3 regions of the Streptomyces sp. SUK 48 genome follow, and region 1 is predicted to be linked to each of the others. Evidence: riboswitches for the same ligand, from Rfam matches in the RefSeq annotation. Region 1 holds a riboswitch; each other region holds the start of a gene.

Evidence for each region. A riboswitch is a leader RNA that binds a small molecule or an ion and turns the genes downstream of it on or off. The one in region 1 is predicted to bind cobalamin.
Region 2: another riboswitch for cobalamin. It lies ahead of GHR20_RS03610 (iron ABC transporter permease); the one in region 1 lies ahead of metE (5-methyltetrahydropteroyltriglutamate--homocysteine S-methyltransferase).
Region 3: another riboswitch for cobalamin. It lies ahead of GHR20_RS12550 (ribonucleoside-diphosphate reductase subunit alpha); the one in region 1 lies ahead of metE (5-methyltetrahydropteroyltriglutamate--homocysteine S-methyltransferase).

The regions. Positions count from the first base shown of each region.
Region 1 covers NZ_CP045740.1:1,075,216-1,084,587, reverse strand. The annotation lists gene prpB (methylisocitrate lyase) at 1-827, shown strand, start outside; gene GHR20_RS04580 (bifunctional 2-methylcitrate synthase/citrate synthase) at 847-1,986, shown strand; gene GHR20_RS04575 (SDR family NAD(P)-dependent oxidoreductase) at 1,926-2,876, opposite strand; gene GHR20_RS38090 (hypothetical protein) at 2,994-3,125, opposite strand; gene metE (5-methyltetrahydropteroyltriglutamate--homocysteine S-methyltransferase) at 3,295-5,613, opposite strand; cobalamin riboswitch at 5,782-5,976, opposite strand; gene GHR20_RS04560 (GNAT family N-acetyltransferase) at 6,058-6,567, opposite strand; gene GHR20_RS04555 (3-hydroxybutyryl-CoA dehydrogenase) at 6,718-7,587, opposite strand; gene aceB (malate synthase A) at 7,584-9,167, opposite strand; gene aceA (isocitrate lyase) at 9,209-9,372, opposite strand, start outside.
Region 2 covers NZ_CP045740.1:812,335-821,706, forward strand. The annotation lists gene GHR20_RS03605 (ABC transporter ATP-binding protein) at 1-645, opposite strand, end outside; gene GHR20_RS03610 (iron ABC transporter permease) at 647-1,693, opposite strand; cobalamin riboswitch at 1,814-1,946, opposite strand; gene cobM (precorrin-4 C(11)-methyltransferase) at 1,963-2,712, opposite strand; gene cbiE (precorrin-6y C5,15-methyltransferase (decarboxylating) subunit CbiE) at 2,709-3,971, opposite strand; gene tsaD (tRNA (adenosine(37)-N6)-threonylcarbamoyltransferase complex transferase subunit TsaD) at 4,114-5,163, shown strand; gene GHR20_RS03630 (GNAT family N-acetyltransferase) at 5,160-5,729, shown strand; gene alaS (alanine--tRNA ligase) at 5,745-8,399, shown strand; gene GHR20_RS03640 (antibiotic biosynthesis monooxygenase family protein) at 8,481-8,813, shown strand; partial or broken gene GHR20_RS03645 (serine hydrolase domain-containing protein) at 8,979-9,372, opposite strand, start outside.
Region 3 covers NZ_CP045740.1:2,976,984-2,986,355, reverse strand. The annotation lists gene cyc1 (epi-isozizaene synthase) at 1-275, shown strand, start outside; gene GHR20_RS12570 (cytochrome P450) at 272-1,645, shown strand; gene GHR20_RS12565 (helix-turn-helix domain-containing protein) at 1,714-2,676, opposite strand; gene GHR20_RS37490 (hypothetical protein) at 2,802-3,008, shown strand; gene GHR20_RS12555 (ribonucleotide-diphosphate reductase subunit beta) at 2,921-3,934, opposite strand; gene GHR20_RS12550 (ribonucleoside-diphosphate reductase subunit alpha) at 3,934-6,291, opposite strand; cobalamin riboswitch at 6,414-6,549, opposite strand; gene GHR20_RS12545 (sodium:solute symporter family protein) at 6,698-8,326, opposite strand; gene GHR20_RS12540 (DUF3311 domain-containing protein) at 8,323-8,586, opposite strand; gene GHR20_RS12535 (GntR family transcriptional regulator) at 8,735-9,372, opposite strand, start outside.

The DNA.
Region 1 (9,372 bases):
TTCCGGGCGCCCTCAACCCGCTGTCCGCCCGGCTGATCCAGGACACCGGCTTCGAGGCCGCCTACCTCTCCGGTGCCGTGCTCGCCGCCGACCTGGGCCTGCCCGACATCGGCCTGACCACGTCCACCGAGATCGCCGCCCGCGCCCAGCAGACCACCAGGGCGACCGACCTGCCCGTCCTGATCGACGCCGACACCGGCTTCGGCGAGCCGATGAACGCCGCCCGCACGGTCCAGCTGATGGAGGACGCGGGCCTGGCCGGACTGCACCTGGAGGACCAGGTCAACCCCAAGCGCTGCGGCCACCTCGACGGCAAGTCGGTCGTCGCGCGCGAGGAGATGACCCGGCGGCTCCGGGCGGCCGTGGACGCCCGCCGCGACCCGGACTTCCTCCTCATGGCCCGCACCGATGCCCGCGCCGTCGAGGGGCTGGACGCGGCGATCGACCGGGCCAAGGCGTACGCCGACGCGGGCGCCGACGCGATCTTCCCCGAAGCCCTCGCCGACGAGCGGGAGTTCGAGGCATTCCGTGCGGCGGTCGACGTGCCGCTGCTCGCCAACATGACCGAGTTCGGCAAGTCCCGCCTGTTGGACGCGCGCACCCTGGAGAACCTCGGGTACGACATCGCGCTCTACCCCGTCACCCTGCTGCGCCTCGCCATGGGCGCCGTCGAGGACGGACTGCGCACCCTGGCCGCCGAAGGCACCCAGGAGAGCCTGCTGCCCCGCATGCAGACCCGCTCCCGCCTCTACGAACTCCTCGGCTACGCCGACTACTCGGCCTTCGACTCGGCCGTGCACGACTTCACCCTCCCGCCCGGCGCCTGACCCACCGGAGACGATCCCCATGACCATCCATCGCGGACTCGCCGGTGTCGTCGTCGACACCACCGAGATCTCCACCGTCATCCAGGAGACCAACTCCCTGACCTACCGCGGCTATCCGGTCCAGGACCTGGCCGCCCGTCGCTCCTTCGAGGAGGTCGCCCATCTGCTCTGGTACGGCGAGCTGCCCGACGCCGGCCAACTGCGGGAGTTCCAGGCCCGGGAGCGCGCCCTGCGTCCGCTGGACCGCACCACCGCCGAACTGCTGGCCCGGCTCCCCGAGACCTGCCACCCGATGGACGTACTGCGCACCGCCGTCAGCTTCTTCGGCGCCGAGGACCCGACGGAGGACGACGGCAGTCTCGCCGCCCACCGCGCCAAGTCCCTGACCCTGCTGGCGAGACTGCCCACCGTGGTCGCCGCCGACCAGCGCCGCCGCAAGGGCCTCGCCCCGATCCCGCCCGACCCCGGCCTCGGGTACGCGGAGAACTTCTTCCACATGTGCTTCGGTGCGGTGCCCGACCCCGAGACGGTCCGCTGCTTCGAGATCTCCCTCGTCCTGTACGCCGAGCACAGCTTCAACGCCTCGACGTTCACCGCCCGCGTCGTCACCTCCACCCTCTCCGACCTCTACAGCGCGGTCACCGCCGCCGTCGGCGCCCTCAAGGGCCCCCTGCACGGCGGGGCCAACGAGGCCGTGATGCACATGCTGGAGGAGATCGCCGACCCGCGCCGCACCGAGGAGTGGCTGGACCGGGCCCTCGCCGAGAAGCGGAAGATCATGGGCTTCGGCCATCGCGTCTACAAGGACGGCGACTCCCGGGTGCCCCTCATGCAGGCCGCGCTGGACCGTCTGGTGGCCCGCGCCGCCGACCCGGAGACCACCCGCCTGGCCACCCTGCACGCGGCCCTGCGGCACGCCATGCTCCAGCGCAAGGGCATCCACCCGAACCTGGACTACCCGGCCGGCCTCGCCTACCACCTGATGGGCTTCGACATCCCGGCCTTCACCCCGATCTTCGTGATGAGCCGGATCACCGGCTGGACCGCCCACATCACCGAGCAGCTCGCCCACAACGCGCTGATCCGCCCCCTCGCCTCCTACGCGGGACCGGACCAGCGGGCGGTGCCGGCCAACTCCTCGCTGGCGGCCCACAGCTGAGCGGCGACGGCCGGGTCGGCCATGTGGGAGGGGACGGGCTCACGGCGCGGGGTGCCCCGCAGCCCGAAGACCCGAGGCCCCCACAACTCCCCTCCCGCCACCTCCGGATCGAGGACGGCACGGACGATCGGCCACGCCCCGGCGTCCTTGCCCTGCACCAACAGGGCGGCGGGCAGCGCGCGGAGCCGCGCGCCGGGGGCCGTGCGGTGGACCGGCGGCCGGGACGGGGTGAGGGAGTCCAGCGCGCCGCCGGGGTGGGCCACCACACTGAGCACCGTGCTGCCGGTGGCACGCAGCCGGCGGTCGAGTTCGAAGCCGAAGGACATCTGCGCCAGCTTCGACCGGCCGTAGGTGCGCTTGGGCCGGTACTCCCGGGCCGACTGCAGATCGCCGAGGTCCAGCCGCTCGGAGCGCGCCGCGAAGCTGCCCACCGTCACCACGCGGCCCGCCCGCGCCGCGGACAGCAGCGGAGCCAGCCACCCAGTCAGCGCGAAGTGGCCCAGGTGGTTGGTGCCGAACATCAGCTCGTGGCCGTCGGCGGTCTCCCGGCGCGGCGGGTCGTCGAGCGCGACCCCCGCGTTGTGGACCACCGCGTCGAGATGACCGAGGTCCAGCCCGTCCACGGCGGCCTCGAGGGACGACAGGTCGGCGAGGTCAAGGCGGAGGTGCCGTACCCGGGCGCCGGGCACGCGCGCACGGATCGAGGCCATGGCGGTCCCGGCCTTCGCACGGTCCCGGCTGCCGAGGACGACGAGGGCTCCGGTGGCGGCGAGCTGCTCCGCGGTGAAGTAGCCGATCCCGGCGTTGCCCCCGGTGACCAGGAAGTTCCTGCCCTCGGCGGACGGCAGCCGATGAACGTCCCACGCTCGGCTCTGAGGTGCGGCAGACATGATGAGGGGCTCCCTGCGCTCCGGGGCCGTGCTCAGGGTGAGCACCGCCGACCCGTCCAAGATCGCGACCGCCGCCGACATACCGCCGACAGATCGCGCCCGCCGCCCACAGATCCCCTACGCGGGCGCCGGCGCCGGGCAGCCGGTGGACTGCGCGGGTACGACGGCGGTGTCCTCGCCGGGCAGCAGCACCTGGACGCCGTCCAGGAGGGCCTCCGTCACCTCGTCCAGGTCGAGCCGTCTCTCCACGGCGGGCCACCGCGGCAGCCCGGCCCCGGGTGCTGGCCCGGGGCGGGGCGAGCAGGGAGCAGCGGTCCCCGTCCGGCAGCGCCGACCCCTCTGGCGCGCCCGCGGCGGTGTCCGCACCGCCGGTGGGGCCGGGACACGTGCGCGCCCCGGCCCCACCACGGTGTCCGGGTCAGGCCCCGGCCAGCTCCTCGCGGACCGTGCGCGCGGCGGCGACCAGGTTCTCCAGGGACTGCCGGGTCTCCGGCCAGCCGCGGGTCTTCAGGCCGCAGTCGGGATTGACCCACAGCCGCTCCGCCGGGATCGCCCCGAGCCCCGTGCGCAGCAGCCCGGCCGCCTCCTCGGCGCTCGGGACGCGCGGGGAGTGGATGTCGTAGACACCCGGACCGGCCTCGCGCGGATAGCCGTGGGCGGCCAGTTCGCGGGCGACCTGCATATGGGAGCGGGCCGCCTCCAGGCTGATGACATCGGCGTCGAGGTCGTCGATGGCCCGCACGATGTCACCGAACTCGGCGTAGCACATGTGCGTGTGGATCTGGGTGTCCGGGCGCACCCCGCAGGTGCTCAGCCGGAACGCCTCGGTCGCCCAGTCCAGGTACCCGGGCCGGTCGGCGGCGCGCAGCGGCAGTGTCTCGCGCAGCGCGGGCTCGTCCACCTGGATCACCGAAGTCCCCGCCCGCTCCAGGTCGTCGACCTCGTCGCGCAGCGCCAGGGCCACCTGCCGCGCGGTGTCCCCGAGCGGCTGGTCGTCGCGGACGAAGGACCAGGCGAGCATGGTGACCGGGCCGGTGAGCATGCCCTTGACCGGGCGCTCGGTGAGCGACTGGGCGTACGACGTCCAGCGCACCGTCATCGGCTCGGGGCGGGAGATGTCACCGGCCAGGATCGGCGGCCGCACATACCGGGTGCCGTACGACTGGACCCAGCCGTGCTGGGTGGCGAGGTAGCCGGTGAGCTGCTCGGCGAAGTACTGCACCATGTCGTTGCGCTCGGCCTCGCCGTGCACCAGGACATCGAGACCGGCCTTCTCCTGGAAGCCGATCACCTCCCGGATCTCGGCCCGGATGCGCTCCTCGTACCCGGCGGTGTCGATCCGGGCCGCCCGCAGGTCGGCGCGGACGCTGCGCAGTGCACCGGTCTGCGGGAACGATCCGATCGTCGTCGTGGGCAGCAGGGGCAGCCCGAGCCGGGCCCGCTGGGCGGCGCTGCGCTCGGCGTACGGCTGGGAGCGGCGGGCGTCGGCCTCGGTGACGGCCCCGGCGCGGGCCCGCACGGCCGGGTCGTGGGTGAGCGGGGAGCCGGCCCGGGAGGCGAGGTCGGCCCGGTTCGCGGACAGTTCCGCGGCGATGGCGTCCGTGCCGAGGGCGAGGCCCTTGGCGAGCGTGGCGATCTCCGCCGTCTTCTGCTCGGCGAAGGCGAGCCAGCGCCGGATCTGCGGGTCGATGTCGCGCTCGGCGGCCGCGTCGAGGGGGACGTGCAGCAGGGAGCAGGAGGCCGACACGTCGACCCGGTCGGCCAGGCCCAGCAGGGTGCCGAGGGTGGCCAGGGACTTCTCCAGGTCGTTCACCCAGATGTTGCGGCCGTTGACCACGCCCGCGACCAGCCGCTTGCCGGGCAGCCCGCCGACGGCGGCCAGCGCGTCCAGGTTCTGGGCGGCGGCCTCGGTGAAGTCCAGGGCCAGGCCCTCCACCGGCGCCTTCGCGAGCACCGGCAGGGCCTCGCCGAGCCGGTCGAAGTACGACGCGACCAGCAGCTTCGGACGGTCGGTGAGGGCGCCGAGGTCGCGGTAGGCGCGCTCGGCCGCGTTCAGCTCGGCCGGCGTGCGGTCCTGGACGAGGGCGGGCTCATCCAGCTGCGCCCAGTCGGCGCCGGCCGCCCGCAGATCGGCGAGGACCTCGGCGTACACCGGCAGCAGCCGGTCCAGCAGGGTCAGCGGCTCGAAGTCGGCGGGCACGCCGGGCGCGGGCTTGGCCAGCAGCAGATAGGTGACCGGGCCCACCAGCACCGGGCGGGCGCTCAGCCCGAGGGCGAGGGCCTCGGTCAGCTCCGCGACCTGCTTGGCGGAGTCGGCCGTGAACACCGTGTCCGGACCCAGCTCGGGCACCAGATAGTGGTAGTTGGTGTCGAACCACTTGGTCATCTCCAGCGGCGCCACCTCCTGGGTGCCGCGGGCCATCGCGAAGTATCCGTCCAGCGGATCGGCGGCGACGGCCTCCCGGTGCCTGCCGGGGATCGCGCCGACCATGACGGTGGTGTCCAGGACATGGTCGTAGTACGAGAAGTCGCCGGTCGGCACCTCGTGCAGGCCGGCCGCGGCGAGCCGGCGCCAGGTGTTGCCGCGCAACTCGGCGGCGACGGCGCGCAGTTCGTCGGCGGTGGCGCGGCCCTTCCAGTAGCCCTCGATCGCCTTCTTCAGTTCCCGGTTCGCCCCCTGGCGGGGGTAGCCGTACACGGTGGCCCGTGCCGCCGCGGCTGCGGACTTCGTGGTCACGGAGATCTCCTTCGCGAGATGAATCCCTGAGATCCCGGAGACGGGACGAGAGGCGCGAAGGGGTGACGGACCGTACGACAGCGGCCCACGGCCGTCCGTGCGGTTCTGTTCGCCGACCCGCCCTCGAGGTCACCGGGATGCCGCGCACGGGACGTCCCGCGCACGGGCAGTTGGCAGGTCTTCGGACTCGCGGGCACGTCCTCACCACTTGAGGACACCTACTGGCCGTCGCTTCCCAGATCCGTTTCACCGGGTCCAGTGCGTATGACGGCGGTCGTTCCCGCTCACCGCTGCGGGGCAGTCCCGGATTCCCACCGGGTTCCCTCTTGCGACGCTCCCGCCTGGCGGACGGGGCGAACCAGCTGCACGGGCCAGCCTACGGGCCGAAGGGCGCGCGTGGTGGATCAAGTCCAGTATTCGGATGGCGCGCCGAGACGGACGGCCTCAGACCAGATCGCGTCCCGGCTCGATGACCCAGTGATTGCTGCGCAGCGCCCGCCCGGCGAAGTCCACACCGATCTCCGCGAGGAAACGGAAGCCGAGGGAGCGGCAGATCCCGTTCGACGCGGCGTTGCCGGTCGCCGGGAAGGCGTGCACCGCACCCCAGCGCCGCTGGTCCCGGGCCTGCTCCAGGAGGACCCGGACGGCACGCTTGCCGAGCCCGCGCCCCTGGAACTCGGGCAGCACCATCCAGCCGATCTCGGAGACCGGCCCGTCCGCGCTCTCATGGCTCCACAGGGTCACCGTGCCCGCCACCCTGTCGGGCCGCGCCGGATCGGGCACGATCATCTTCAGCCACGCGCGATCCGCCGCGGCCTCCTCGGCGTCCCGGCGGACCTTGTCCGCCATGCCCTCCCGGGGCAGGGGACCGCCCAGGTCCGCCATCATGCGGGGATCGCACCGCATCCGCACATAGGCGTCCACGTCGTCCGGGGTGACATCGCGCAGCCGCACGTACTCCTCCAGGTGTCCGCCCGCGATGCTGCCACACGCAGAGGGCGGGAAGCGCCGCACCAGCGCTTCCCGCCCTACTCTGCGCACGGCCTCCGGACCCTCGGCCGGTGACCGCGGGCCGGGCCCCTCAGCCCGGCCGCACCAGGTTCCTCAGCCCTGGCCGTACACGTGGAACCCCCGGCCGCTCTTGCGGCCCAGCAGCCCCGCCTCGACCATCCGCCGCAGCAACGGGGGCGGGGCGTACAGGGGTTCGCGGAACTCGTCGTGCAGCGACTCGGCGATCGCGGCGACGGTGTCGAGGCCGATCAGATCCGCGAGCCGCAGTGGCCCCATCGGATGGGCGCAGCCCAGCTCCATGCCGTTGTCGATGTCCGCGGCCGAGGCGAAGCCGGACTCCGCCATCCGGATCGCGGCCAGCAGGTACGGCACCAGCAGCGCGTTGACGACGAAACCGGCCCGGTCCTTCGCGTGGACGACCGTCTTGCCGAGCACCTCGGCGGCGAAGGTCTCCACCTCGGTCACGGTCCGGGCCGAGGTGTGCAGCGAAGCGACCACCTCCACCAGCGGCAGCACCGGCACCGGGTTGAAGAAGTGCAGTCCGACGACCCGGTCCGCGCGGGACGTGGCCATGCCGAGCCGCATCACCGGCAGCGAGGAGGTGTTGGTGGCCAGTACCGCCGCCGGATCCGCCACGATCTTGTCGAGCGCGGCGAACACCTCGGTCTTGGCGTCCGCGTTCTCGGTCACGGCCTCGATCACGAGCTGCCGGTCGGCCAGGTCCTCCAGCTCGCCGGTGAAGACGACGCGCGCGAGGGCGTCCCGCGCCTCGGACTCGCCCAACTTGTCTCGTCGTACCGCCTGTTCGAGCGAGGCGGCCACCCGGTTTTGGGCCGCGCGGGCGGCCACCGCGTCGGCCTCGCAGACCACCGTGTCCAGGCCGGCCCGCGCGCACACCTCCGCGATGCCCGCGCCCATCCGGCCGCCGCCGACCACGCCGACCCGTGCGAAACGCCCGCTCATGACGCCCGCCGCACGAGGTGCCGGGAGTAGGCGTCGGGAGTGAAGAACAGCGGCAACTCGCCCTGAAACGCGGTGCGTTCGAACAGCGCGCGCACGTCGTCCACCGGTGCCCACGGGTACTCCGCGCCGAGCGCCGCCGTCTCCTCGTCCAGCAGCTCCGTCACCGTCTCCCGTTCGATCACCCGGTGCCGCAGCCACTGCCAGATCTGCACCCGGGCGATCTCCGCGGTGGCCGCGTCCTCCATGAGGCCGTCGAGCGCGACGGCACCCCGGCCGTCCAGCCAGGCGGCGAAGTAGCGCAGCGCGACCCGGAGGTTGGTGCGCATCCCCTCCGCCGTGGGCGGTCCGGCGATCCGGCGCACCGACAGCAGCTCGGCCGCCGTGACCGCCACGTCCTCGCGCAGTCGGTCCAGTTGGTGCGGCCGCTCGCCGAGGACGCCGTCGAACACCTCCCGGCACACCGGGACCAGACCCGGATGCGCCACCCAGGAGCCGTCGAAGCCGTCCTCGGCCTCCCGCTCCTTGTCCAGCCGGACCGTGGCCAACGCGGCCTCACGGGCGCCCGGTTCGCCGCCCGGCACCTGCGCCGCCATACCGCCGAGGGCGTGCGCGCCCCGCTTGTGGCAGGTGCGCACGAGGAGTTCGGTGTAGGCCCGCATGAACGGGGCCGTCATGGTGACCTTCGCCCGGTCCGGGAGCAGGAAGTCGGTGCGGTGGCCGAAGGTCTTGATGACGCTGAACAGGTAGTCCCAGCGGCCCGCGTTGAGGCCCGAGCTGTGCTCGCGCAGCTCGTAGAGGATCTCCTCCATCTCGAACGCGGCCGTGATCGTCTCGATGAGCACGGTGGCGCGGACGGTGCCCCGGGGGACGCCGAGCAGATCCTGGGCGAGCAGGAAGACGTCGTTCCACAGCCGCGCCTCGTACCGGTTCTCCAGCTTGGGGAGGTAGAAGTACGGGCCGTACCCGGCGTCGATCTGCCGCCGGGCGCAGTGGAAGAAGTAGAGCCCGAAGTCCACCAGCGCCGCGGGCACGGGCCGGCCGTCGTACTCCAGGTGCTCCTCCTCCAGGTGCCAGCCGCGCGGCCGTACGACGATCGTGGCGAGCCGCTCGCCGAGCCGGTACTCCCGGCCGTCCGGGGCGGTGAAGTCGATCCGCCGCTCGATCGCGTCCCGCAGGGTCAGCTGGCCGCCGATGACATTGCCCCAGGTGGGCGCGGTGGCGTCCTCGAGGTCGGCCATCCAGACCTGAGCCCCGGAGTTGAGCGCGTGCACCGCCATCCGGCGGTCCGGCGGGCCGGTGATCTCCACGCGGCGGTCGGTCAGACCGGGCGCGGGCGGCGCCACCCGCCAGCCGGGGTCGGCGCGGACGGCCGAGGTGACCATCGGGAAGTCGAGCGGGGTGCCGGCGGCCAGCCGCAGGGCCTGCCGGCGCCGCTCCTTCATCAGCTCCTGGCGGCGCTCGCCGAACGCGGCCACGAGGGCCCCGACGAAGTCCAGGGCGGCGGGCGTGAGGATCTCGTCGTGCCGCTCGCCCGCGGGGGCGAGCACGCGGACCCGGTGGGTCAGTGCACTGGTGGTCATCGGTCTCTCCTGGAAGAGGTGCGAGGAGGTGCGGCGGGGGCCTAGTGGAACTGCTCTTCCTCCGTCGACCCGGCCAGGGCGGTGGTGGAGGACGCGGGGTTGACGGCGGTGGAGACCAGGTCGAAGTAGCCGGTGCCGACCTCGCGCTGGTGCTTGACGGCGGTGAAGCCCTGCGCCTGGGCGGCGAACTCCCGCTCCTGGAGGT
Region 2 (9,372 bases), 260 kb from region 1:
CGGGCCGGATGCGACGATCCGGCCGCCGTCGAGGACGTACAGGACGTCGCAGTGGGCTGCGGCCAGGTTGAGGTCGTGGAGCGCGGCCAGCACGGTCAGGCCACTCTCGCGGACCAGGGACAGCACGTCCAACTGGTGCGCGATGTCGAGGTGGTTGGTGGGTTCGTCGAGGACCAGGACCTGTGGTTGCTGGGCGAGGGCCCGGGCGAGGAGGACCCGCTGCTTCTCGCCGCCGGACAGGCTGAGGAACCCGCGGTCGGTCAGGTGGGCGACGCCGGTGCGGTCCATCGCTCTGGTGCAGATCTCCCGGTCCGCTGCGGCCGAGCGGCCCCGGTGCGGCAGCCGGCCCACCGCGACCACCTCGGCGACGGTGAAGTCGAACTCGGCGGAAAACTCCTGCGGCAGCGCGGCCAGCAGCCGGGCGGCGGCCCTGGCGTCCATGGTGTGCAGGTCGTCGCCGCCCAGCCGTACCGCTCCCCCGGCCGGCCGCAGTGCCCGGTACAGGGAGCGCAGCAGGGTGGACTTGCCGCTGCCGTTGGGGCCGATCAGTCCGACGAACGCCCCGCTGCCCACGGTGAGGTGGATGTGCTCGACCAAGCGGGTTCCGGCCGCCTCGATCGTCACGTCGTCGATGTCGAGTCGCATGTCAACGCCCTCCGAACGCGTAGCCGCCGCCTCGCCGCATCAGCAGCAGGAATGCGGGCACCCCGACGACCGCGGTGATCACTCCGACGGGCAACTCGGCGGGGGCGAACAGCAGCCGGGACAGTACGTCCGCCCACACCAGCAGTACGGCCCCGGCGAGTGGGGCGACCGCCAGCACCCTGCGGTGGTCGGCGCCGACGAGCATCCGTACGACGTGCGGCACCATCAGCCCGACGAATCCGATGGCCCCGCTGACCGCCACCACCGTCCCGGTCACGGCGGCGGTGACGAGGAACAGCTCCCGACGGAGCCGGGCCGGTCCGGCACCGAGGGCGGCCGCGGTCTCGTCGCCCATGGCGAGCGCGTTGAGTGCCTCGGCCCGTAGGCGCAGCCAGACCCATCCGGCCGCCACGGTGACCGCCGCGAGCGGCACCTGGGCCCAGGTGGCTCCGCCCAGGCTGCCCAGCAGCCACATCATGGCCGACCGAGCCGCCTCACCCCGGGCCGCGCCGAACACCATGACGGTGGTGACGGCCTCGAAGCCGTATGCGAGTGCGGTACCGGTCAGAATCAGACGCAGCGGCGTCAGGCCCTGCGGTGAGCGGGCCACTGCGTAGACCAGCGTCATGGCCGCGAGCGCCGAGGCGAACGCCGACGCGGACAGCGCCCACACCCCGAACCCGGCAAAGGCTCCGAGGAGGATGACGGCGTTGGCGCCCACCGCCGCGCCCGAAGAGATACCGAGCACGAAGGGGTCGGCCAGCGCGTTGCGCACCATCGCCTGCACGGCCACTCCGACGGCCGCGAGACCCGCTCCCACCACGGCACCGAGGAACACCCGCGGCAGCCGGATCTCCCAGACGATCGTGTACGCGGCCGCGTCACTCGCGTGCACGGTCCCGCCGGTGAGTCCGGCCCACAGGAAACCGAGCACATCGCCCCAGCCGACGCCGGCGGCACCGAGCCCGACCCCGCCCACGACGGACAGCAGGAGCAGCAGCGCCAGAGCCAGGCTGAGCGGCAGCAGGGGTATGCGACTGGGAGCCATACTTCGGCGCACGGGAGGGCCGTCCTTCACACGGGCCGCCTGCTGGACGTCGAGCAGGAGCAGTCCGTACGGCCGTAGGCCGGCCGGGCGGTCCCGTCTCGCAGTCCACGGCGAGCAGTCAACGGGTCGATACGCCCCCGCAGGCGATCGGGCTGGCACGACACCGTCGATCCGGGTCGTGCACACCGTTGCGGGTCAGCGCCGGACTCTCACCGGACTTCCCCCACGGGAGGCGTGGGGAGCCTGACAAGCAGGCTCCGCGGAGGGTTTCAGCAGAGATGACGCTCCCGCTCGGGCGAGTACAGGTGGCTGTCACGGAACTGCTCCGCCCCCAGTGTCCGCCCCACCATGATCACCGCTGTGCGCAGGACGCCGGCCTCCTTCACCTTGTGGGCGATCTCGTCGAGGGCGCCCCGGATGATCAGCTCGTCGGGGCGGGAGGCGTAGGCCACGACCGCGGCAGGACAGTCGGCGCCGTAGTGCGGGAGGAGTTCCTCCACCACGCGGTCCACGTACTTGGCGGCCAGGTGCAGCACGATCAGCGCGCCGCTGCGGCCGAGGGTGGCCAGGTCCTCGCCGTCCGGCATGGCGGTGGCGCGGTTGGCTACGCGGGTGAGGATGACGGTCTGGCCGACGGTCGGCACGGTCAGCTCCCGCTTGAGGGAGGCCGCCGCGGCGGCGAACGCGGGCACGCCGGGGACGACCTCGTAGGGCACCCCGGCCGCGTCCAGCCGCCGCATCTGCTCGGCGACCGCGCTGAACACGGACGGGTCGCCCGAGTGCAGCCGGGCCACGTCGTGGCCCTCGTCGTGGGCGCGGAGCAACTCGGCGGTGATCTCGTCCAGGTCGAGCTGGGCGGTGTCGACCAGGCGTGCGTCCGGCGGGCATTCCGCCAGCAGTTCGCGCGGGACGAGGCTGCCCGCGTACAGGCAGACCTGGCAGGCGGCGAGCGTCCGGGCGCCGCGCACCGTGATCAGGTCGGCGGCACCGGGGCCGGCGCCGATGAAGTACACGGTCATCTGTCTGCTCCTGGAACGGGATTGAGGGTTTTCTGTACGGACCACTGGGTGACCGGCATGGCCTGTCGCCAGCCGGTGAACCCGCCCACGGGCACGGCGTGTGCCACCGCGAGCCGTACCAGCTCGCCACCGTGGCGGCGGTAGGCGTCGGCGAGCAGTGCCTCCGACTCCAGCGTGACCGTGTTGGCGACGAGCCTCCCGCCAGGGGACAGTGCCGCCCAGCAGGCGTCCAGCAGGCCGGGGGCGGTGAGTCCGCCGCCGACGAACACGGCGTGAGGCGCGGGGAGTTCGGCCAACGCGCCGGGAGCGGCACCGGTGACGACCCGAAGCCCCGGCACGCCGAGTCGCTCCGCGTTGCGGAGGATACGTACGGCACGCGCAGGGTCGCGTTCGACGGTGACGGCCCGGCACGACGGGTGGGTGCGCATCCACTCGATCGCGATGGAGCCCGACCCGCCACCGACGTCCCACAGGAGTTCGCCGGGAGCGGGGACGAGCGCGCCGAGCGTGGCGGCCCGGACGTGCTTCTTGGTGAGCTGCCCGTCGTGCTCGTACGCCTCGTCGGGCAGCCCCGGCACCGCACCGAGTCGCAGGGTGTCCGGTGCCTGGCGGCATTCGACGGCCACGATGTTGAGCGCATCGGCGGACTGCTGCGTCCGTGCCCAGTCGTCGGCAGTTGTCTCGGCGGTCGTACGTTCGCGGTCGCCGCCGAGCTGTTCCAGGACGCGCATCCGGCTCGGTCCGAAGCCGCGGTCGCTGAGCAGCGCGGCGACTTCTCCGGGGGTGGTGGCGTCGGCGCCGAGGACGAGGAGGCGCCGGCCGTCGTGCAGGGCGGCGGCGAGGCGGGCGGTGGGGCGGCCCACCAGCGTGACGACCTCGATGTCCTCCAGCGGCCAACCCAGCCGGGCGGCGGCATAGGACACGGATGACGGGTGGGGCAGGACGCGCAGTGTGTCGGCTTCCTCGGCGAGCGCGCGTCCGATGCCGTAGAACATCGGGTCGCCGCTGGCCAGAACGGCGATGCGGCGGCCGACGTGGGCGGCGAGCAGGCGGGGGACGGCGGGGCGCAGGGGCGACGGCCAGGCGACGCGCTCGCCGGCGCACTCGGCAGGCAGCAGATCCAGCTGGCGCGGGCCGCCGATGAGCACCTCGGCGTGACGCAGTTCCGCACGGGCGGGTTCGGCCAGGCCCTTCCAGCCGTCCGCTCCGATCCCTACGACGGTGACGGCGGAGGACGGGCCTTCTCGGGCGGGGGTCACTGCTGGCTACCTCGGAGTTCAGGGGGCGACAGGGGCGCACTCTACTAAGCGATCACCCGTGCGACGGAGTCCGGGTTCACATCCGCACGGATCTTATTGCACACTGTTCGCAATAACGTAGACGCCGCAGGAAGGGGAGGGCATGGGCTCTCCGATCGTGCTCGGGATCGAGTCGTCGTGTGACGAAACCGGTGCGGGGCTCGTCAGGGACGGACGCCTGCTCGGGCACGCCGTGGCGTCGAGCATGGACGAGCATGCCCGTTTCGGCGGAGTGGTGCCCGAGATCGCCTCCCGCGCCCACCTGCACGCCCTGCGCCCGGTGGTGCGTGAGGCACTGGACCAGGCGGGGCTGCGGCTCTCCGACGTCGGAGCGGTCGCCGTGACCACGGGCCCGGGGCTGTCCGGCGCCCTGCAGGTGGGCCTCGCAGGAGCGAAGGGCATCGCCTACGCGCTCGGCGTCCCGCTCTACGGCGTGCACCACCTGGCCGGTCATGTCGCCGCCGACACCCTGGAGCACGGCCCGCTGCCCGACCCCTGCATGGTGCTGATCGTCTCCGGCGGCCACACCTCGCTGCTCCTCGTGCGCGACCTGGCCCGCGACCCGATCACCCACCTCGGCGACACCCTCGACGACGCCGCCGGGGAGTGCTTCGACAAGGTCGCCCGGGTCTTCGGCCTGCCGTACCCCGGCGGTCCGGCCATCGACCGTGCCGCCCGCGAGGGCGATCCACGCGCCGTCGCCTTCCCTCGCCCTCTCCCGGGCTCCTACGACTTCTCCTTCTCCGGGTTGAAGACGGCGGCGGCCCGCTGGGCCGAGTCCCACGCCGGGCGCGAACTACCCGTCCACGACGGGGCCGCATCGCTACAGGAGGCGGTCGCCGACGTCCTGACCCGCAAGGCGGTTGCCGCCTGCACGGAGCACGGCGTCGGCACGCTGGTCGTCGTCGGCGGGGTCGCCGCGAACTCGCGTGTGCGGTCGCTGGCCGAGGAACGGTGCCGGGCTGCCGGGATCGCACTGCGGGTGCCGCCGCTGCGGCTGTGCACGGACAACGGCGCGATGATCGCGGCCGTCGGCGATCTCCTCGTACGGGCCGGGGCAGAGCCGGCACCGCTGGACGTGTCGATCGACCCGTCGGCACCGCTGGAGTACGCGGCCCTGCATCCGGTCGCGGCCGGAGCGGTGGCGGCGTGACGGAGATCCGTGTCGTCCCGTACGACGCTCTCCTGCCATACAGCGCGGCCCTGCGCTCCGTCTACGCCGACGCGTTCTGCGCTCCGCCCTGGAACGAGGACCAGGAGAGGGCGGATGCGTTCGTCGCACGGCTCGGCTCGGACATACGGCGTCCGGGATTCACGGCCGCACTCGCCTTCGACGGACCGGACGTCGTGGGTTTCGCCACCGCCTGGGCCACACCCACCCCCTTCCCGATCGACCGTTGCTATCCGCAAGCGGCCGCCGGCCTGGGCCCGCGCCGCACCGAGGAGTGGCTCTGCGGCGCCCGCGAGATCGACGAACTCGCCGTCCGTTCCACCGCCCGCGGCACCGGGATCGCGGCCGGTCTCCTTCAAGCGGTGACCGAGGACGCCCCGGACGGCCGCGTCTGGCTGCTCACCTCGCTCCGGTCGACCCGGGCCATGGCCTTCTACCGTCGCCAGGGCTGGTCCCAGGCCACCCATCCCTCACCCGACGGGCATGGCATCGCGGTCTTCCTCGGCCCCCGCCACCCCGCCCGAACCCTGGCCGTCCAGCCCCTGTAGCCACCCGGAGTCCCCGTGCGCACCGCCGAGATCCGCCGCCGTTTCCTCGACTTCTTCGCCGAGCGCGGTCACACCGTCGTCCCCAGCGCCCCGTTGCCCACGCCTGACCCGACGTTGCTCTTCGTCAACGCGGGCATGGTGCCCTTCAAGCCGTACCTCACGGGCGAAGCGCCGGCGCCGTGGCCGCGGGCGACGAGCGTGCAGAAGTGCGTGCGCACCCTGGACATCGAGGAAGTCGGCCGCACCACCCGGCACGGCTCCTTCTTCCAGATGAACGGCAACTTCTCCCTCGGCGACTACTTCAAGGAGGAGGCCATCTCCTTCGCCTGGGAGCTGTCCACCTCGCCGGTGGCCGAGGGCGGCTACGGTCTGGATCCGGACCGGATCTGGGTGACCGTGCACCACACCGACGACGAATCCCGCGGCATGTGGCGGCGGATCGCCGGCCTGCCCGACGAGCGGATCGTGGCACGCGGCGACGAGGACAACTTCTGGTCCATGGGCGTGCCTGGTCCGTGCGGTCCCTGCTCGGAGCTCTACTACGACCGCGGTCCCACGCTCGGCCGCGCGGGCGGCCCGGCGGTCGACGAAGACCGGTACATGGAGTTCTGGAACCTCGTTTTCATGCAGTACGAACGTGGCGAAGGCCCCGGCAAGTCGGGCTATCCGATCCTCGGCGAACTCCCCCGCCGCAACATCGACACCGGCATGGGCCTGGAACGCATGGCCACCCTGCTCCAGGGCGTCGACAACCTCTACGAGATCGACGAGACCCGGCCGGTCCTCGACCGGGCCGCCGCACTGGCCGGTGTGCGCTACGGAGCCGGCACCGAGGCCGACATACGCCTGCGGGTGGTCGCCGACCACATCCGCACCGCCTTGATGCTGCTCGCCGACGACGTCTCCCCCGGCAACGAGGGCCGCGGCTACGTTCTGCGCCGCATCCTGCGCCGGGCTGTGCGCTCGATGCGCCAACTCGGCTACCAGGACCCGGTGCTGCCGGAACTGCTGGCCGTGGCCCGGGGCTGCATGGCGCCCAGCTACCCGGAGGTCGCCGACACCTACGGCCGGATCGTCGACCGGGCGGCCGGCGAGGAGGACGCCTTCCGCGCGACCCTGCGCCAGGGAACGACCGTCCTGGACACGGCCGTGGCCGAGGTCAAGTCGGGCGGCGGTCGCCGACTGCCCGGCGCGAAGGCGTTCCTGCTGCACGACACGTACGGCTTCCCGATCGACCTCACGTTGGAGATGGCGGCCGAACAGGGCGTGGAGGTCGACCGCGAGGGCTTCACCGCGCTGATGCGCGAGCAACGCGAACGCGCGCGAGCCGACGCCCGCGCCCGCAAGTCGGGCGGCACGACGGACACGGCGGTCCTGCGTGGTGTCCTGGACGAACACGGTCCGACCGACTGGCGGGCGTGGGACACCCTGACCACTCGGTCCCGTGTTCTCGCCCTGCTGACCGATTCCGGCCCGGTCCCGGTGGCGGGTGAGGGAGAGATCGTGACCGCGATCCTGGACCGCACCCCGTTCTACGCCGAGTCCGGCGGTCAGGACAGCGACGCCGGCCATCTCTCCGGCCCGTCCGTGGCGGCTGAAGTCCTGGACGTACAGCGCCCGCTGCCCGGTCTCGTGGTTCACCAGGTGCGCGTCACGGCAGGTGAACTAGCGGTCGGTGACGAGGTGACGGCGGCCGTGGATCCCGAGTGGCGGCTCGGCGCCCGCCAGGCCCATTCCGGCACCCACGTCCTGCACGCGGCCCTGCGCCAGATACTCGGCCCCACCGCCCTGCAGTCCGGCTCCTACAACCGCCCCGGCTATCTTCGCCTTGACTTCCCCTGGCGGGGCGCAGTGTCCTCGTCCGTCCGGAGCGAGATCGAAGAGGCCGCCAACCAGGCCCTGCGCCGCGATCTGCCGGTCGGCGTCCGCTGGACGACCCTGCCGGAGGCGAAGGAACTGGGCGCTCTCGCCCTCTTCGACGAGACCTACGGCGAGAAGGTCCGCGTCGTCGAAATCGGCGGCGCGTGGTCACGGGAGCTGTGCGGCGGCACGCATGTCGAGCACGCCTCGCAGATCGGTGTCGTAGCGCTGACCTCGGAGTCCTCGGTCGGTGCGGGCATGCGCCGCCTGGAGGCCGCCGTCGGCGTCGAAGGCTTCGGCTACCTGGCCCGCGAACGCGACCTCGTTGCCCGCATCGCCGAGCAGATACAGGCGCCGCGCACCGAACTCCCCGACCGCATCGCCGGGCTGCTGGAGCGGCTGAAGTGGGCCGACCGTGAGAACCAGCGGCTGCGGCAGGCCGCCACACGCGCACGCGCCGCCGAACTGGTACACGGTGCACGGGATTCGGACGGAGTCCTGGTGGTGACCGCGACCACGGACGGTGACACGGACGACGCGAGGACGCTGGCCGCCGCCGTCCGCGATCTGCTTCCCGCGCAGCGCCCTGGGGTTGTAGTGATCGGTACCGCCTCGGACGGCAAGGCGACCCTGGTGGCCGCCGTCAACTCGGCCGCCGACTCGTCGGGACTGCACGCCGGGCGAATGGTCAAGCGGCTCCTGAACGGCAAGGGTGGCGGCTCGGCACAACTGGCGCAGGGCGGGGGCCTGTCGGCAGATCGCCTGGGGCACGTCCTGGCGTCCGTGCCGACAACTCTCGGCAAAATGTAAGGTGTTGCCCCCCACCTCCGTTCGAGCGAATGCGCGGCCGAACGCGACAACTCACTCGCGCGTAAGGGCACGAATACCCGCATGACCGTTACCGTTCAGGTCGATACGACCCGCCCCGTGACCACCCTCATCAACGTCTTCACCGTCTTCCCCGACCGCCAGGACGAGCTGATCAAGCTGCTCGCCCGTGCGACCGAGGAGACCATGAAGCACCAGCCGGGCTTCGTCTGCGCCAACTTCCACGCCTCCCTCGACGGCGAACGCGTGATCAACTACGCCCAGTGGGAGACCGAGGAGCACTACAGGGCGATGCTCGACAACCCCGAGGCCCGCGTCCACATGGACCAAGCAGCCAAGATCGCGACAGACGTGCAGCCCCGGCTCTTCTCGGTCAAGTCGGTCCATCCACGCTAGCGGCCGGTTCCCACGGTGCTTCTGGTGCTGCCCCGTGCAACCCGGGCAGTTCTTCCCGCAGGTTCGGGTCGCTACTGATCAGGACGGCAGGTCACCATCACCATCGGTACCAGCGGTCGCGGCCTCCGCCAGCGTTGGTGGCAGAAGGCGAGCCAGTCGTCGGCGGGTCGAGGCCAGCCCTCCGTTGCCCAGCCGCAGCGCGGGCAGGCTGCTCCACTTCCCGTCCGGGCCGTCGGCGAGCTCCAGGCTGCCGTCGCCGGCCGGCCTGTAGAAGCTTGTGAACCGGTCCCGCTTGGCGGCCGGCACCTCGAAACCGGTGTCCACCATGCCCAGCGGCTCGAATATCCGTTCCGTCAGGAACTCCGGCAGCGGCTGTCCGGTGACCCGCGAACCCAGTACACCCTGCAGTACGGAGCAGGTGGCGTCCAGCGAGGCGCCGCCCGGTTGGTACAGCAGCGGGATGCGGCCGAGCGCCGCCATCCACTCGTCGGCCGATGGGAAGTTGCTCGGCACCCGGCCGTCCTTTTGCACCGTGAACAACGCCCGCCGGCAGTGTGAA
Region 3 (9,372 bases), 1.9 Mb from region 1:
AGGCGGTGAACAATCTCAGGCGGCGCGTCGAGACATGCATCGACGAATTCCTCGCGGCCGAACGCGAAGTACTCCGGTTCGCGGATGCACTGGCCGACGGATCGGTACGCGGCAAGGAATTGAGTGTCGCCGTCCGTACCTGCGTCGGCAATATGCGCAACTGGTTCAGCTCGGTCTACTGGTTCCACCACGAGTCCGGCCGTTACATGGTGGACAGTTGGGCCGACCGCTCCACACCCCCGTATGTCACCAACGAAGCGGCAGGTGAGAAATGACCGTAGAGTCCGTGCAGCCCGAGACCTCCGTCGCCCCGGCACAGCTGCGTGAACCACCCCTGGCCGGCGGTGCCGTCCCGGTCTTCGGGCACGGCCTCAAGCTGGTGCGCGACCCGCTGGACTTCATGTCCTCGCTGCGCGCCCACGGCGACATCGTGCGCCTCAGGCTCGGCCCCAAGACCGTGTACGCCGTCACCACCCCGGAGCTGACGGGCGCGCTCGCCCTCAGCCCCGACTTCAAGATCGACGGCCCGGTGTGGGAGTCGCTGGAGGGCCTGCTCGGCAAGGAGGGCGTGGCCACTGCCAACGGCCCGCTCCACCGCCGCCAGCGGCGCACCATGCAGCCCGCGTTCCGGATGGACGCCATACCGGACTACGGCCCGATCATGGAGGAGGAGGCGCACGCGCTGACCGAGCGCTGGCGCCCCGGCACCCCCATCGACTGCACCTCGGAGTCCTTCCGGGTGGCCGTGCGCATGGCCGCCCGCTGCCTGCTGCGCGGCGAGTTCATGGACGAGCGCGCGGAGCGGCTGAGCACCGACCTCGCCACCGTCTTCCGCGGTATGTACCGCAGGATGGTGGTGCCGCTGGGGCCTCTGTACAAGCTGCCGTTTCCGGCCAACCGTGAATTCAACCGCGCATTGGCCGATTTGCATCTGCTGGTGGACGAGATCGTCGCCGAGCGGAGGGCATCTGGTCAAAAGCCGGACGATTTGCTGACGGCATTGCTGGAGGCGAAGGACGACAATGGGGAGCCCATCGGGGAACAGGAGATCCACGACCAGGTCGTCGCGATTATCACCCCCGGCGCCGAAACGATCGCGTCCACGATCATGTGGCTGCTCCAGGCGCTCGCGGAACACCCGGAGCATGCCGAGAAGGTGCGCGCCGAGGTCGAATCCGTGACCGGCGGCCGGCCCGTCGGATTCGAGCACGTCCGCTCCCTCAGGCACACCAACAATGTGATCCTGGAGGCCATCCGGCTGCGCCCCGCCGTATGGATTCTGACGCGCCGGGCGACCGCCGACACCGCGCTAGGGGAGTATCGCATTCCGGCCGGTGCCGACATCATCTACAGCCCGTACGCCATTCAGCGCGACGCCCGCTCGTACGACCGCCATCTCGACTTCGACCCGGACCGCTGGCTTCCGGAACGGGCCAAGGAGGTGCCGAAGTACGCGATGAGCCCCTTCAGCGTCGGCAACCGCAAGTGCCCCAGCGACCACTTCTCCATGGCCCAGCTGAGCCTGATCACCGCGGCGATCACGGCGAAGTACCGCTTCGAACCGGCCGAGGACTACGACGACAGCGTCCGGGTGGGCATCACGCTGCGCCCGGACAACCTGCGGCTGCGGCCGCTGCCCTGGTGAGACACCGGTGACACACCGGTGAGAGGCGCCGGGTGACGCCAGGAGCGGATGCCGCTACCGGCGCGTGTTCAGGCGGCCTGCGGGCCCCGGAACGCGCGCCGGTAGGCGTTCGGGGTGGTCCCGAGCGCCCGCACGAACTGATGGCGCAGCGCGGCCGCCGTACCGAATCCGGTGCGCGCGGCGATCGCGTCCACCGTCTCGTCCGTGCCCTCCAGCAACTCCTGGGCGCGCAGCACCCGTTGGCGCAGGATCCAGCGGTACGGCGTGGTCCCGGTCTCCTGCTGGAAACGGCGGGCGAAGGTGCGCGGCGCCATATGGGCGCGGGCGGCGAGCTGTTCGACGGTCACCTCCAGACCGAGGTGCTCCTCCATCCACACCAGCACCTCGCCGACGGTGTCGCACGGGGCCTTGGGCAGCGGCCGTTCGATGTACTGGGCCTGGCCGCCGTCCCGGTGCGGGGGCACCACCATCCGGCGGGCGATCTTGTTGGCGACCTCGGGACCCTGCTCCTTGCGCACCAGATGCAGACAGGCGTCGATGCCGGCCGCGGTACCGGCGGAGGTGATCACCGGGTCCTCGTCCACATAGAGCACGTCCGGCTCGACGGCGAGCCGCGGGTAGCGCCGGGCCAGCTCCTCGGCGTGGTGCCAGTGCACCGCGCACCGGCGCCCGTCCAGCAGCCCGGCGGCGGCCAGCATGAACACCCCGGAACAGACGCTGAGCACCCGGGCGCCCCGCTCGACGGCCCGCCGCAGCGCCGCGAGCAGCTCGGGCGGATAGTCCCGGTCCACATAGCTCTCACCGGCCGGTACGGCGATCAGATCGGCCTCTTCCAGCCGCTCCAGACCGTGCGGCGTGGACAGGGTGAAGCCGCAGTGGGTGCCGAGGTCGGGCCCCTCGGCCGAGACCACGGCGAAGTCGTACACCGGCAGCCCCTCGTCGCTGCGGTCGATGCCGAACACCTCGCACACGACGCCCAGCTCGAAGGGGTGCACTCCGTTCAGCAGCACGGCGGCCACGTTCTTGAGCATGGCCCCAGTGTGCCTCAGCGGTGGCAGTAATTCGAGGGTGTCCGGCAGTCCTGCCACTCCCGGTCAGCAGTGTCCGGCAGGACAGTGGTGGCATGACCGGAAATCAGATCCAAGGCATGATCGGAATGACCGCGACCCTCGGGATCCTCGTCCTCCTGGTCCTTCCCTCCGTACTCGGCATCCTGCGCGAGCGGCGCATCGACCGGCAGATCAGGAAGGCCCAGGAGGCCCACGGGAAGGAGGCTCAGAAGTCCTCGTCCAGGTCGACGGTGCCCTCCACCGCCACCTGGTACGCCGACGGGCGGCGCTCGAAGAAGTTGGTCAGCTCCTGAACACCCTGGAGCTCCATGAAGGAGAAGGGGTTCTCCGAGCCGTAGACCGGCGCGAAGCCCAGCCGGGACAGGCGCTGGTCGGCCACGCACTCCAGGTACTGCCGCATGGAGTCGGTGTTCATGCCCGGGAGGCCGTCACCGCACAGGTCGCGCGCGAACTGCAGCTCGGCCTCGACGGCCTCCCGCAGCATGTCGGTGACCTCCTGCTGGAGCTGGTCGTCGAACAGCTCCGGCTCCTCCTTGCGGACGGTGTCGACCACGTCGAAGGCGAAGGACATGTGCATCGTCTCGTCGCGGAACACCCAGTTGGTGCCGGTGGCGAGGCCGTGCAGCAGACCCCGGCTGCGGAACCAGTAGACGTACGCGAAGGCGCCGTAGAAGAACAGGCCCTCGATGCACGCGGCGAAGCAGATCAGGTTGAGCAGGAAGCGCCGGCGGTCCGCCTTCGACTCCAGCCGGTCGATCTTGTCCACCGAGTCGATCCACTTGAAGCAGAACTCGGCCTTCTCGCGGATCGAGGGGATGTTCTCGACCGCCGCGAAGGCCGCCGTGCGGTCCTCCGGGTCGGGCAGGTAGGTGTCCAGCAGCGTCAGATAGAACTGGACGTGCACCGCCTCCTCGAACAGCTGACGGCTCAGGTAGAGCCGCGCCTCGGGGGAGTTGATGTGCTTGTACAGCGTCAGCACCAGGTTGTTGGCGACGATCGAGTCACCCGTCGCGAAGAACGCGACCAGGCGGCCGATCAGGTGCTGCTCGGCCGGGCTCAGCTTCGCGAGGTCGGCGACGTCCGAGTGGAGGTCGACCTCCTCCACGGTCCAGGTGTTCTTGATGGCGTCCCGGTAGCGCTCGTAGAAGTCCGGGTAGCGCATCGGACGCAGGGTCAGTTCGAAGCCCGGGTCGAGCAGGTTCTGGTTACGGGTGGACATTACTGGCATGCCTCGCAGGACTCGGGGTTTTCCAGGGAGCAGGCGACGGCGTCGGGGTCGGCGACCTGCTGGACGGGGATGGTCTTCTGCGCCTGGGCGGCGCGGGCGATCCGGGTCGCCGGACGCGAGCGCAGGTAGTACGTCGTCTTCAGCCCGGACTTCCAGGCGTACGCGTACATCGAGGAGAGCTTGCCGATCGTCGGCGTCTCCATGAACAGGTTCAGGGACTGCGCCTGGTCCAGGAACGGGGTGCGCGCCGCCGCCATGTCGATCAGCCCGCGCTGCGGGATCTCCCACGCGGTGCGGTACAGCGCCCGCACCTCCTCGGGGATCCACGCGAAGCCCTGCACCGAGCCGTTGGACTCGCGCAGCGCCTCCCGGGTGCGCCCGTCCCAGACGCCCAGGTCCTTCAGGTCCTGCACCAGGTAGGAGTTGACCTGGAGGAACTCACCGGACAGCGTCTCGCGCTTGAACAGGTTGGACACCTGCGGCTCGATGCACTCGTAGACCCCCGCGATGGAGGCGATGGTGGCCGTCGGCGCGATCGCCAGCAGCAGCGAGTTGCGCAGGCCGACCTTCGCCATCCGGGTCCGCAGCGCCGCCCAGCGCTCCGGCCAGGTCTCCTGGACGCCGTAGTGGTCGGGGTGCAGCACACCGCGCGCGGTCCGGGTCTGCTCCCAGGCCGGCAGCGGGCCGCTGCGCTCGGCGAGGTCGGTGGACGCCTCGTACGCGGCGAGCATGATCCGCTCGGCGATCTTCGTGGACAGCGCCTTCGCCTCGGGGGAGTCGAAGGGCAGCCGCAGCTTGAAGAAGACGTCCTGGAGACCCATCGCGCCGAGGCCCACCGGGCGCCACTTGGCGTTGGAGCGGCCCGCCTGCTCGGTCGGGTAGAAGTTGATGTCCACGACGCGGTCGAGGAAGGTGACGGCGGTGTGGACGGTCTCGTCCAGGCGCGCCCAGTCGATGTCCCCGTCGACGACGAAGGCACCCAGGTTGACGGAGCCCAGGTTGCAGACCGCCGTCTCGCCGTCGTTGGTGACCTCCAGGATCTCCGTGCAGAGGTTGGAGGAGTGGATGACCTGGCCCGGCTCGGCGGTCTGGTTGGCGGTGCGGTTGGCGGCGTCCTTGAACGTCATCCAGCCCTGGCCGGTCTGCGCGAGGGTGCGCATCATGCGGCCGTACAGCTCGCGGGCCGGCATGGTCTTCTTCGCCAGGCCCCTGCGCTCCGCCTCGCGGTAGGCGGCGTCGAACTCCGCGCCGTACAGGTCCACCAGCTCGGGCACGTCCGCCGGGGAGAACAGCGACCACTGCCCGTCGGCGTTGACCCGGCGCATGAACTCGTCCGGCACCCAGTGCGCGAGGTTCAGGTTGTGCGTACGGCGGGCGTCCTCACCGGTGTTGTCCCGCAGCTCCAGGAACTCCTCCAGGTCGGAGTGCCAGGTCTCCAGGTACACCGCGGCCGCGCCCTTGCGCCGGCCGCCCTGGTTCACCGCGGCCACCGAGGCGTCCAGCGTCTTCAGGAACGGCACGATGCCGTTGGAGTGCCCGTTGGTGCCGCGGATCAGCGAACCGCGGGCGCGGATACGGGAGTACGACAGACCGATGCCGCCGGCGTGCTTGGAGAGCCGGGCGACCTGGTGGTAGCGGTCGTAGATGGAGTCCAGCTCGTCCAGCGGGGAGTCGAGGAGGTAGCAGGACGACATCTGGGGGTGCCGGGTGCCCGAGTTGAACAGCGTGGGGGAGGAGGGCAGGTAGTCGAGCCGGCTCATCAGGCCGTAGAGCGCGGCGACCTCGTCCACGGCGCGGGCCGAGTCGTCCTCGGCGAGGCCGGCGGCGACGCGCAGCATGAAGTGCTGGGGTGTCTCGATGACCTGACGGGTGATCGGGTGGCGCAGCAGATAGCGGCTGTGCAGGGTGCGCAGGCCGAAGTAGCCGAAGCGGTCGTCGGCGGCGCGGTCGATCAGGTTGTCGAGCCGGGCGGCGTGGATCCGGGCGAACTCGGCCGTCCGGTCGGCGATGAGCCCCTCGCGGTGACCGACGGCGACCGACTCGGTGAAGGACGTCACGCCCTGCGAGGCGGCCTCGGCGCGGATGGAGATGGTCAGCAGCCGGGCGGCGAGCCGCGAGTACGCGGGGTCCTCGGAGATCAGGCCGGCCGCGGCCTCGGTCGCGAGCTCGCGCAGCTCCGCCTCGTCGGCGCGGGCCGAGCGGCCGCGCAGCGCGGCGGCGGCGACCCGGCCGGGATCGGCGTCGGGGAGGTCCGCGGTCAGCTCGGTCAGGGTCCGCAGCAGCGCGGTACCGGGACCGTCGTTCTCCAGGCCCTGGGCTGAAGCCGGTTCGGCTGGCGCGATGGTCACGTGGGGCTCTCCCTCGCTCGGCACGGGGCCAGGCGGAGGGCAGGGGCAGTCACGAGCGCACACGGCGTCGCGTCCACCGGCCCACTCCGCGAGGCCCGGACGTCTCAGAGCACCCGGACCGGTGGGCCGGGTGCGCTGCCGGCAGGTCCTCGGACTGATCCCCGTGCGCGGATACGCACAAGTACACCGTTGCGGGACAGTTCCGGATTCGCACCGGATTCCCCTGCGACGACAGCGACCATGAGCATACATCTAGTGCCGGGCCGGAATGCCACCCCCAGATGTTGTGTCACCGTGTGTCTACGAGGGGTATGCGAAACGGGGCGCGAGGGGCACGCGAAACGGGCCGCCGACGCCCTCGGCGCCGCCGGCCCGCCCTTGGTCGCCCGTGTCCCCGGGCGCCGCGCTAGTGAGCGCTGCCCGCCGTGGCGGGCGGCAGTTCGACCGCCACGCCCGGGTCGCCGGCGTCCGCCGTGTAGTCCTCCGGACGGGTCTCGTCGATGCCCTCGGGGGCCTTCACGGCCTTCAGGACGACGGTCAGGACGACCGTGACGAGGACGTTGAGGACGAAGGCCGTCATGCCGATGTAGCCGATCTGGCCGATGCCCGGGATGTCGTCGGCGGAGCCGCCGAAGTGCTTCTGCGTCGGCGAGGCGACCCCGTAGGCGGCGAGGGTGCCGTAGATCATGCCGGCCGCCCAGCCCGCGAGCAGCGCCCAGCGGTGGAACCAGCGCGTGAACAGACCGCCGACCAGGGCCGGGAAGGTCTGCAGGATCCAGATGCCGCCGAGCAGCTGGAAGTTGATCGCGACCGTCTTGTCCATGCCGAGCACGAAGATCAGCGCGCCGACCTTCACCAGCAGCGACACGATCTTGGAGACCTGCGCCTCCTGCTTCGGCGTGGCGTCCGGCTTGATGAAGTCCTTGTAGATGTTGCGCGTGAACAGGTTCGCCGCCGCGATCGACATGATCGCCGCGGGCACCAGCGCGCCGATGCCGATCGCCGCGAAGGCCACACCGGCGAACCAGTCCGGGAACATGTCCTCGAACAGCTGCGGGATCGCCAGCTGCCCGTTGGTGACCTTCACCCCGGCCGCGATCGCCATGAAGCCGAGCAGCGCCAGCAGGCCCAGCATCAGGGAGTACAGCGGCAGGATCGTGGTGTTGCGCCGGATCACGTTACGGCTCTTGGAGGAGAGCGTCGCGGTGATCGAGTGCGGGTACATGAACAGCGCGAGCGCGGAACCGAGCGCCAGCGTGGCGTACGTCCACTGTCCGGCAGGCGCCGGCGCGAGCGCCCCGCGCGGCTTGCCGGTGGCCGGGTTGACCTGGCTGAACGCGTGGGCCGCCTTGGCGAAGATGTCGTCGAACCCGCCCAGCTTGATCGGGATGTAGATGATCGCCACACCGATCACGATGTAGATCAGCGCGTCCTTGACGAACGCGATCAGGGCGGGCGCCCGCAGACCCGAGGAGTACGTGTACGCCGCGAGCACCGCGAACGCGATGAGCAGCGGCAGGTCCTTCACGAACCCGTTGGTGTGCTCGCCGCCGCCGACGCCCATCACGTCCAGCACCGCCTGGATGCCGACGAGCTGGAGCGCGATGTACGGCATCGTCGCCAGGATGCCGGTCACCGCCACCGCGAGCGACAGCCCCTTCGAGCCGAAGCGGCCGCGCACGAAGTCGGAGGTGGTGACGTAGCCGTGGCGGTGCGAGACCGACCACAGCCGCGGCAGGAAGGTGAAGATCAGCGGGTACACCAGGATCGTGTACGGCACCGCGAAGAAGCCGGACGCGCCCGCCGCGTAGATCGCCGCGGGCACGGCCACGAAGGTGTAGGCCGTGTACAGGTCGCCGCCGAGCAGGAACCAGGTGATCCAGGTGCCGAACGACCGGCCGCCCAGGCCCCATTCGTCCAGCGTGTGCTCGTTCTCGGCCCGGCGCCAGCGCGCGGCGAGGAAGCCCAGGACCGTGACGGCCAGGAAGAAGAAGATGAAGACGCCCAGTGCGACGCCGTTGACCCCGGTCTTCACTTCGCGGCACCCCCCTGCGCGTCACGGCGGGAGCGCTGGTCGTGCTGCCAGAGCTTGTACGCGGTCATGGTGAGCGCGGTGGAGATCAGCACCCAGAGCATCTGGTACCAGTAGAAGAACGGGATCCCGATGAACGCCGGGTCCGTCTTCGCGTAGGAGCCGACCCACAGCATCGCCACGAACGGCGCGACGAGACACATGCCGATGACCACGCGCAGCGGTGTCACCACCGGTGGTTGCACTTCGGGCGTTTCTGACATGCTGCGGCTCCGTCCCCTCGCTGATCACCTGTGTAATGCGCAGGCAATCTAGGTGACGGTATCCAGTTGGTGGAAGACCCCGTCTCAAGCCGTGTGTATCGATTCGGCGAAGGAGCGAACGCCTCCGGACGCGCCCCCGCGCCCCCGCCTAGTCCATCGGGCGCTTGAGGCGGGCCACGAACTTGTACCGGTCGCCGCGGTAGACCGAGCGGACCCACTCGACCGGCTGACCCGCGCGGTCCAGCGAGTGCCGGGAGAGCATCAGCATCGGCAGCCCGACGTCCGTACCGAGCAGACCGGCCTCGCGCGGGGTGGCCAGCGAGGTCTCGATGGTCTCCTCGGCCTCGGCGAGATGGACGTCGTACACCTCGGCGAGCGCGGTGTAGAGGGACGTGTACTTCACCAGCGAACGGCGCAGCGCGGGGAAGCGCTTGGCGGACAGATGGGTGGTCTCTATGGCCATGGGCTCGCCGTTGGCCATCCGCAGCCGCTCGATGCGCAGCACCCGGCCGCCGGCGGAGATGTCGAGCAGCTCGGCGAGCCGGTCGTCCGCGGTGATGTAGCCGACGTCCAGCAGCTGCGAGGTCGGCTCCAGGCCCTGGGCGCGCATGTCCTCGGTGTAGGAGGTGAGCTGGAGCGCCTGGGAGACCTTGGGCTTGGCGACGAAGGTGCCCTTGCCCTGGATGCGCTCCAGGCGGCCCTCCACGACCAGTTCCTGGAGGGCCTGGCGGACGGTGGTGCGGGAGGTGTCGAACTCGGCGGCCAGCGTGCGCTCGGGCGGCACCG